2 regions of the Sphingomonas sp. SORGH_AS_0879 genome follow, and region 2 is predicted to be linked to the other one. Evidence: riboswitches for the same ligand, from Rfam matches in the RefSeq annotation. Region 2 holds a riboswitch; the other holds the start of a gene.
What was found. Region 2 has a riboswitch for cobalamin ahead of QE379_RS17095 (HoxN/HupN/NixA family nickel/cobalt transporter). Riboswitches for the same ligand answer to the same signal wherever they lie in the genome.
Positions count from the first base shown of each region.

Region 1: another riboswitch for cobalamin. It lies ahead of QE379_RS19490 (TonB-dependent siderophore receptor); the one in region 2 lies ahead of QE379_RS17095 (HoxN/HupN/NixA family nickel/cobalt transporter).

Region 1 covers NZ_JAUTBJ010000002.1:4,203,633-4,208,468, forward strand. The annotation lists gene QE379_RS19485 (PepSY domain-containing protein) at 1-646, opposite strand, end outside; gene QE379_RS19490 (TonB-dependent siderophore receptor) at 669-2,846, opposite strand; cobalamin riboswitch at 3,027-3,247, opposite strand; gene QE379_RS19495 (hypothetical protein) at 3,334-3,642, shown strand; gene QE379_RS19500 (TonB-dependent siderophore receptor) at 3,761-4,836, shown strand, end outside.
Region 2 covers NZ_JAUTBJ010000002.1:3,654,872-3,659,707, forward strand. The annotation lists gene cobN (cobaltochelatase subunit CobN) at 1-147, opposite strand, end outside; gene cobW (cobalamin biosynthesis protein CobW) at 153-1,190, opposite strand; cobalamin riboswitch at 1,369-1,567, opposite strand; partial or broken gene QE379_RS17095 (HoxN/HupN/NixA family nickel/cobalt transporter) at 1,590-2,661, opposite strand; cobalamin riboswitch at 2,826-3,029, opposite strand; gene QE379_RS17100 (septal ring lytic transglycosylase RlpA family protein) at 3,142-3,699, shown strand; tRNA gene QE379_RS17105 (tRNA-Pro) at 3,898-3,974, opposite strand; gene yajC (preprotein translocase subunit YajC) at 4,167-4,502, shown strand; gene secD (protein translocase subunit SecD) at 4,510-4,836, shown strand, end outside.

The DNA.
Region 1 (4,836 bases), 550 kb from region 2:
ACATGCCGGTCAACGCCACTGCGATGCACGGCCCCGACACCCACATCACCACCTGCCGCCACAGCCCGCCGTCACGGCGCAGCACCGTGGGGTAGATCCAGTGCGGCACCGAGCCGAGCCAGTTCCAGAAACGCTGATCCCACGTCGTCCGCTGCACCACCTGCCCGGTCAGGCTGGAGACATAAAGCTCGGTCCCGGCGGCATCGGCCAGTGCGACCTTCCACAGGGGGCGGTGCCGGTCGAAACCGCCCGCCACCGTCCACTGGTCATGCCCGATCGGCGCGACCCCGCGCACCGCCGCCCGGCCGAAGCGCGCGGCCACCCGGCGGGCATAGGCGGCATCGACGGCAGTGGGCGCGGAACCCGCCTCCGCCGACTGGATGCGCGTCTCCCCCTCCGCCCCCTCGATCCGCCAGACGGGGGTGTCGTCGCGCATCTCCAGCATGATCCGCCGGGCACCACCCTCGCCTCGCGGCGCGATATCGACCCGGCTCCAGTCGATCGGCGTCGCCCCCGCCCAGCCTTGCGCGGGCGACAGCGCGGGATAGGGCACGTAGAGCATCACCAGCCCGCTCGCGAACCACATCGCGAAGAACAGGCAGGCGACGATCCCCGCCCAGCGATGCACGAGGAAGGCCAGCCGCACGGCCGACCTTCCCCACGCACGGTCAGAACGCCGCACGGATGCCCATGTCCAGCGCGCGCGGCCGCCCCAATAGCCATTGCTGGTCGCCATAGGCGGTGACCGCATAGGCCTTGTCGAACAGGTTATAGACCCGCAGGTCGAGCGCGAGGCGCGGGCTCAGCGTATAGGACAGGGTGCCGTCCACCGTCGCATAGCCGGGTATGCGAAAGACATTGCCATTGTCCGAGAAGCGCGGCCCCACATAACGCAGCCCGGCCCGCGCCTGCACCTTGGCCGATGCATCCCAGCGCAGCCAGAGATTGCCCAGCGTCTCGGGCACGTTCGGCGGGGTGCGGCCGGTATAGTCGACGCCGCTCGACCGGAAATCGTCGAACCGCGCATCCAGGACCGTGCCGTTGGCGTCGATCCCGAATCCTCGTGGCAGATCGACCGACACCGCCGCCTCGATTCCCTGGGCCGATCGCTGCCCCACCTGCTCGACGGGGCTCGACAGGGTACGCTGCGCCAGCAGCCCGGTCTTCACGATCCGATAGGCCGCCAGCGTCGCGCTGCCCCGGCCACCCAGGAATAGCCATTTGGCCCCCGCCTCGACCTGATGGCCGCGCGCGTTGCTGAATGCCACCTGCCCGGTCGACACCGTGGTCAACGTGCCCAGCGGATCGACGCCGGTGGCATATTGGGCATAGAGCGACAGGGTCGGCACCGGTTGATAGACGACGCCCGCCCGCCAGGTCGCATTGCGGAAGGTCTTTTCGAAGACGAAGCTGTCGGTCCGCGTCCCGCCCGGATAGGCGATGGCCCAGCGACGGACCTGATTCTCCTCATAGCGGAAGCCGCCGATCACCGACCATTTCGCCCCCAGCGTCACCCGGTCCTCGGCAAAGACCGCCAGCGCGGTCGTGCGGGTGCGGTATCGGGGCGCGATCCCCTGCGTATCGAGGAAGCGGCCGGGATCGAAGACGAAGGGATCGACCGCATCGACTTGCGCGTCCGACCCGAAGTCGTTCTCATGGGTGAAGCGGACCAGATTGGCCTCCCCGCCCACCACCAGCGCGTTGGCGATACCGGGAGCGAGGCCGGTCCGCCACGTCACGCTCGCCTGATCGCCCCATTGGGTCTGGTCGTGACGGATGCCGTAATTGCTGCTGCGCCGGATCGTGCCGGGCGTTCCCGTCGAACCGCCCGCGCAACTGCCGCTCGCCGCGACCCAGCAATAGGTCTCCAGATTGCGCCAGAAGCGATCGCTGGTCAGATAATAGGCGATGTTGGACAGGCTGATCACCGCACTCGGCGTCCAATCGATCTGGACCGAGGCGCGGTCGTCGCGGAACCGCATCCGCCCATCACCGACATTATAGTTGCGGTCGCGTACCCGAAGGTCGAGCCGCCCGTCGATCAGCGGCGTCCCGAAATAACCGATCGGCCGCTGGTCGCCATGATCGCCCCGCACCGTGACCGCGAACATCGGCGAGGGCGTCCATTTCAGCGTCCCCGACAAGGCGACGCTGTCCGAATGCCCGCGATCGACATAGCCGTCCGAACGGCGATAGCTGGCATCGACGCGGTAGCCCAGCGTCTCCCCCAACGGTCCACCGATCCCGGCGGCGGCGCGGACATTGTCCTGTGCGCCATAGCCGATCTCGGCCTGGCCATGGGTCTGCGCGGTCGGCTTACGCATCACGACATTGACCGCACCACCCAGCGCGCCCTGTCCATAAAGGACCGAGGCGGGACCGCTCAGCACGTCGATCCGCTCGACCATCCAGGGGTCGGTCGGGAAGGTGATCGTCCCCGCCGCCGGGAACAGCCGCACCCCGTCGATCAGTTGCAGCACCGATCCCTGCCCCGAAAATCCCCGCGCCGACAAGGCGGTGCCGCCATTGCCGGGATTGGCGACGCTGGCGATGCCCGGCGCGCGCGTGGTCGCCTCGACGATCGACAGGTCGCCCCGCGCACGGATCGTGTCACCGTCGACCGAAGCGATGCTGGCCGGCGTCTCCAGCGGCGTCAGGCCCAGCCGACTGCCCGTCGCATTGGGCGTATCCAGCGCCTGTTTATCGCGTGTGCCGACGACCAGCACGGTGGCATCCGCCCCCTGCCCCTCTACCTTTTGCGCCCAGGCGGGTCCCGTCCCCAGGACAAGCGCCGCGCCACCCCACAGGCCCAGATGGACCGCTCCGAATCTGTAATGATATAACATACAATTGCCCATAGCGTCTCGTCGCAAACAAGCCGAGGCTTTTCCGTTCGTCTCCGAACGGCCGGATGCCATGCGTACTGGACGCTCTTCCGCACTCGCCATGGCAAACCATTGCGCCTCCGCCATCGTTGGCGTCGCTCGTCGGAAAAGACCTTAGCCTCGGCCATCCCCTGGACCGGGCATGAGCGACCTGACGCCGGCAGGTCTCCTGGCTCACGGGTCATCGCGGCATACGCGCCTTCCCAGGTCACCCCAGTGGCTGGACCGGCCATCGCCGCCCCGTGCGTATCCGCTCACCGCTTACAGTTGCAGGGACAGCCCCGGATTCGGGCGGTCGCCCGCCCTCACCGCGTTCCCTTTTAATCCCCCTTGTCGGGAGAACCGGCGCGATCATTGCCGGATTATTCCGGCGTCGCATCGGTAGGGGCCTGGCGGCAGCGGCGTCAAGGGTGATGAGCATGGCGCCGAACCGCGCTATGGCGGCGTGATGGCACGCAAGACCCGCTATCTGACCGCGACCATGGCCGATGGCTATGTGAAGACGATCGGCCCGACCGCCGCGCCCTTCACGCATTATTGGCGGATCGTCGCCGATCTGGGCGGTGGTCGTACCGAAGTCTTCTGGGGCCATGCCAAGTCGCGCAAGGACGCCAAGGCGAACGATGCCGCCATGGCCGAGGCGATGCGCCAGCGGGGCTGGCTCGGCTATGCGTTCGAGGTCGTCGAGCTGGTCGAGTCCGGCGAACCGCCCGAAGACATGGCCCCCTCCGGCGGAAAGACGCGCCGCCGCCGCTGACCCGCCGACCCCAAGATGATGATTTTGTCATGATGGGGGTTTACGCCCGCGCACCTCATGACTATTGCGACTGCATATCAATAGAAGATTGGGGAACAACATGCTGGCTGGTTCGGCATTGAAGACGCTTGCGCTCGCTCTGTCGGGGGTGGCGGCACCGGCGCTGGCCGAGGGGGCCCGGCCCATCGTCGCGGACCGTGCCACGCCGTCGACCGACAATGGCGCGGGGGACCAGACCGGCAACGACATCGTCGTGCTTGGCAAAAGCTATGGCCGCGAGGTCGGCAAGACCGTGACCCCGCTCAAGGACATTCCCAACACCGTCACGGTGATCGAGCGCGACCAGATCGAGGCGCAGAATCTGTTCACGCTGGAAGATGCGCTGACCGCGACCAACGGCATCACCGTCAACGGCGTGGGCAGCGAGGACCCGTCCTATTTCTCGCGCGGTTTCGCGATCAACAATTACCTGATCGACGGCGTCCCGACCTTCGCCCTCGCCTTCCCCGCCGTGGTGCCCGACCTGTTCTTCTATGACCGGGTCGAGGTGCTGCGCGGTCCCGCAGGGCTGTTCAGCGGCGCGGGCAATCCGGCGGGCAGCATCAACCTGGTCCGCAAGCGTCCGCTCGACACCGCGCGGGTGCAGGCGGTGGCGGGGCTGGGCAGCTTCGACAATGTCCGGCTGGAGCTGGACGCGTCGCTCCCCGCCAGCGAGCGGCTGGGGTTCCGCTTCGGGGTCATGGGCCAGGATCAGGACCAGTTCTTCGACACCGCGCACCGCAACCGCGTCGCCGCCTATGCCACGGGCGCGCTCAAGATCGGCGAGCGCACCACCCTGACGGTCGGGGGCAATTACGACCGCTTCCGCCCCGCGATACAGTCGGGCCTGCCCGGCTATGCGGGCGGCAGCGACGGTAGCGACGGGCGACTGCTGTCGGTCGATCGCTCCACCTATCTGGGTGCGGACTGGAACCGGTTCGAATCCAGGACGTGGAGCGGGTTCGCCGAACTGGCGCACCGGGTCAGCGACCGCTGGACGCTGCGCGCGACCGGGCTCTATACCGATGTCGATCGCATCGACATCTACAGCTATATCGGCAGCCAGCCGGTGACCGCCGCCAATCAGGGCGTCACCAACCAGATCGCCTATCGCGGCGACAGCAAGCAACAGACCCGCGCCTTCGACTTCAATGC
Region 2 (4,836 bases):
AAATCCCCCCGCCCGCCAGCCCGCCGCAAAGGCGCTGAGGTCGCTGTCCGAGAAGGACAGCACGACCACGTCGCCGGGGCGTTGCCCCAGATCCTGTGGAACCGCCTGTTCCTCCAGCCCATGGCTCTCGCGAAAGACGAGATGCACCGCGTTCAGCCCTTCAGCACGGCCTCGATCGCAGGCCGGTCGATCCGGTCATGCTCGGCGATGACGACAAGCTGCGTGCCGCGCGGCTCGCCAGCGCCCCAGGGTCGGTCGTAAGTGGTCCGCACCCGGCGACCGACCGCCTGGACCAGCAAACGCATCGGCTTGCCCGCGACCGCCGCATAGCCCTTCACGCGCAGGATATCCTGCTGTTCGGCCAGCGTGACGATGCGCGCGGCGATCACTTCGGGGCTATCCACCTCGCCCAGCATCACCGAGATGCTGTCGAAATCGTCATGCTCGTGATCGTCCGCGCCGTCATGGTGCGAAGGGCGCGCGGCGATGTCGTCCTCGGCGGCGGCTTCCAGCCCCAGCACGATCTCGGCGGAGACGATACCGTCCACCGCCTCGACCATCGGCAGCGGGCGGGGGGCTTCGGCGGCGATGATTTCGCGCGCCCTGGCGACGCCTTCCGGCCCGGCGAGATCGGCCTTGGTCAGGAGGACAAGGTCGGCACAGGCCAACTGGTCCTCGAACACTTCCGACAGCGGCGTTTCATGGTCGAGGCTGGGATCGGCGGCGCGCTGGGCCTCCACCGCGTCCAGATCGGGGGCGAAGCGGCCCGCAGCCACGGCCTCCGCATCCGCCAGCGCCACCACGCCGTCCACCGTGATCCGCGAGCGGATGGCGGGCCAGTCGAACGCCTTGAGCAGCGGCTTGGGCAGCGCCAGCCCCGACGTCTCGATCAGGATATGATCCGGGCGCGGCTCCATCGCCAGCAGCTTTTCGACCGTCGGGATGAAGTCGTCGGCGACGGTGCAGCAGATGCAGCCATTGGCCAGTTCGACGATATTCTCCGCCGGGCAGTCGGGAATCGCGCAGCTTTGCAGGATGTCGCCATCGACGCCCAACGTGCCGAACTCGTTGACCACCACCGCCAGGCGACGGCCGCCCGCGTTGCGGATCAGATGGCTGATAAGCGTGGTCTTGCCCGCGCCCAGAAAGCCGGTGACGATGGTGACGGGAACCTTGGAAAGGTCGCGCATAGTGTTTCTCCGACGCGCCGGACGAGCGAGCGCGGACGGGACCCATCGCCGGAGCGGTGACGAACGGGCGCTGTCGAATGCGTCCGCCCCGCTTGTCGGCGACCGATGCGGCCCCGGCCGCATGGCTTCGTCGCTCCCCGACGGAGAACCGTGCCCCGACCATCCCCTGGGTCCAGGCAAGAGCGACCATGACGCCGGCAGGTCTCCTGGCTCGCGGGTCGAAGCAAGGGGATGCGCCTTCCCGGATCACTCCAGTGGCCGTGCCTCAATGGGCACCAGCATCGCTCGCTCACCGCTTACAGTTGCAGGGACAGCCGGGGATTTGCACCCCATTCCCGTTTGAAGCCCTTGCGGGCACCGGCGCGATCTTCGGAGACTTTCGCCCCCGATGTGCGGCATTTATCCCGCCGCGCCGGGCTTGGCAATTCGCGCCTCCATCGCCGCGAACCCGCGCCAGCGATAGAGGAGGAAACTCGCGCCCCAGCACAGAACGAACAGCCCGACGATCGCAAAGCCCAGCACGTTGAAATGCTCGGACAGCGCGCCCGCATAACGGAACGGCCCCGCCGTCCAGCCGAACCGCTCGGCCAGCAGGGCGGTCGCCTGAATCCCCCCGATCACCAGCGCCACCAAGGCAGAAACCAGCGTGATCGTCATATTATAGTAGAGCTTGCGCAGCGGATGAACGAACGCCCACTCATAGGCCCCCAGCATCACCAGCCCGTCGGCGGTGTCGATCAACGCCATGCCGACCGCGAACAGCACAGGGAAGACCAGGATCGTCGCCAGCGACACGCCATCGGCGGCATGTGCCCCGGAAAGCCCCAGAATGGCCACCTCGGTCGCGGTGTCGAAGCCCAGCCCGAACAGAAAGCCGAGCGGGGCCATATGCCAGCTTCGCCGGATCAGGCGGAACAGCGGGCGGAACAGCCGCGACAGCGGCCCCTGTCCGGAAACACAGCATGTCGGCGTCGGCCTCCGCCATCGGCTCGCCGCGCGCCACCCGGCGGAACCGGGTCCAGACGTCGCGCAGGATGATGAGGTTCATGATCGCGATGGCGAACAGGAAACTGGCCGAGACGATGGTGGCGATGGTTCCGCCGCTCTGCCCGAACGCCTCGAAATCGGCGAGCGTGCTGGCGGCGAGCGCCACCGTGGTCGCCGCGATCAGTACGATGGCGGAATGGCCGATCGCGAACCACAGGCCGACCGCGATGGGTCGCTGGCCATCCTGCATCAGCTTGCGGGTGACATTGTCGATGGCGGCGATGTGATCGGCATCGACCGCGTGGCGCAGCCCCAGGCTATAGGCGAGCAGGGCGGTGCCCAGCATCAGGCTGTTGCCCGCGAACACGCCCAGCGCCCAGCCCCAGACGGCGATATTGACGATAATCAGCGCGCCCATCAACAGCGCGACCCGCTTTTTCAGCGGCGACCGGGCGCGGGGCGCTCCGGCAGGATGGTCGGACATGGGTGATACCCCTGGCGTCATTGCGACAAAGGCCGAACTCCGCGATCGCGGTCGCCATCCCGCCCCACGGACGCACGCCGGGCAAGATGGCCGATTCGTATCGGCCGATGGGCGTCGCTCGCATGATACAATATATCCTGGCCATGACCATCCCCTGGATCGCGGCAAGAGCGACTCGCACCGGCAGGTCTCCTGGCTTGCGGGTCGAAGCGTCGGCGATGCGGCCTTCCCGGATGGCTCCAGTGGCTGTTCCCCGTTGGCAGGAACCGGCATCGCTCGCTCACCGCTTACAGTTGCAGGGACAGCTATGGATTTGCACCATATTCCCGTTTCAAGCCCCGAAGGGCACCGGCGCGAAAGACCGGTCTGGGCTGAAAGCCCGTTCCGGTCGTCATGGGGATAGTCTGCGGCGGATGGAGGCGCAAACGGCTTTATCCGGCGGCGCGCGCGGCTTAATCGACATCCATGATAAGGAAAGCGATGCGCCGATGGACACCGGTGGCGGCCTGTCTGGTCGCGGCCTGCTCCGGCGGGAACTACCGGCCGGTCAGCGACTATCCGGTGCGGATCGGCAAGCCCTATTCGGTGCGCGGCGTCACCTATGTCCCCGCCGAGGACGCGACCTATGACATGTTGGGCTATGCCAGTTGGTATGGCGGCGAATCGGGCAAGCGCACCGCGAATGGCGAACGCTTCCGCCCCGGCTGGGCGACGGCGGCGCATACCACTTTGCCGCTGCCCAGCTATGTCGAGGTGACGGCGCTGGACACCGGGCGGCGGATCATCGTGCGGATCAACGATCGCGGGCCGTTCGCCGGATCGTCGCGGATCATCGACCTGTCGCGCGGCGCGGCGGAGCAACTGGGCCTGCGCGCGGTGGGCAAGGCGGCGGTGCGGGTCCGGCGGGTCGAGCCGGACGAAAAGGACCGCGAACGCCTGCGCCACGGCAAGGCGGCTCGGCCATTACCTCCGGTATCGGATGCGGTGCGGGCGAATTTGCTGTCGCAGATCGCGGCGGCCGGGATGACGGTGCGGTAACCCATTCCTCCCTGCGCGAGAGCGCGGGGAGGGGGACCGCCGCGAAGCGGTGGTGGAGGGGCATTCGCCCCCGCCCCTCCACCATTCGGCTGACGCCGAGCGGTTCCCCTCCCCAAGCAAGCTTGGGGAGGATAGAGCACAACGAAAAAAGCGGGCTTCCGCCCGCTCCGCCGTCATCCGCCCATGTAGGAAGAAGATTGGTCGGGGCGACAGGATTCGAACCTGCGACCCCCACACCCCCAGTGTGATGCGCTACCAGGCTGCGCTACGCCCCGACCGAGCGGCGGCCTCTAGGCGGGTTTTCCGTGGGATGCAAGCCTTGATGTTGCAATGGTGCCGACACCACATCCGGCTCTCCATTGCGCCTGTCCGCCTGCGATGGTAGCGGGCAGGCTATCCGACATGGGGGCTTGTCGATCGTCATCGGTCGGCCGGTGCCCGTGCCCATTCAGCATAGACGGGTCCGAATGTTCATTCCCTTCACCGCCCAGGCAACCACCGGGGCCGCCGCGTCCAGCGGCGCCGCCTCGTTCCTCAGCCTCGCGCCGCTGCTCCTCGTCTTCGTCGTCTTCTATTTCCTGATGATCCGCCCGCAACAGCGCCGGATGAAGACGCTGCAAGCGGCGGTCGAGGGGGTCAAGAAGGGCGATCAGGTCACCACGGCGGGCGGCATCGTCGGCAAGGTGACCCGCGTCGAGGACACGCTGGTCGAGGTCGAGATCGCCCCCAATGTCCGCGTCCGCGTGGTCAAGGCGACGCTGACCGACGTGGTCGATCCCACGGCCAAGCCCGCGAACGACTGATCCACCGATGCTGGATTTCCCCCGCTGGAAGGTCGCTTCCATCGTCGCGCTGCTGGCGGCCCTGTGCCTGCTGGCGATCCCGAGCTTCCTGCCCGAGAGCATGACCGACAAATGGGGGGCGATCCCCCATCCGCGCGTCAACAAGGGCCTCGACCTGGCGGGCGGCAGCTATCTGCTGCTGGAGGCGGACACCGCCGACCTCGCCAATACCCGGCTGGAGACGATGCGCGATCAGGTCGCGGCCGAGATGCGGCGCGGCAATCCGCGTATCGACATCGGTGACATCTCGGTCCGTGGCGGCCAGCTCAGCTTCATGCTGCGCGACCCGTCCCAG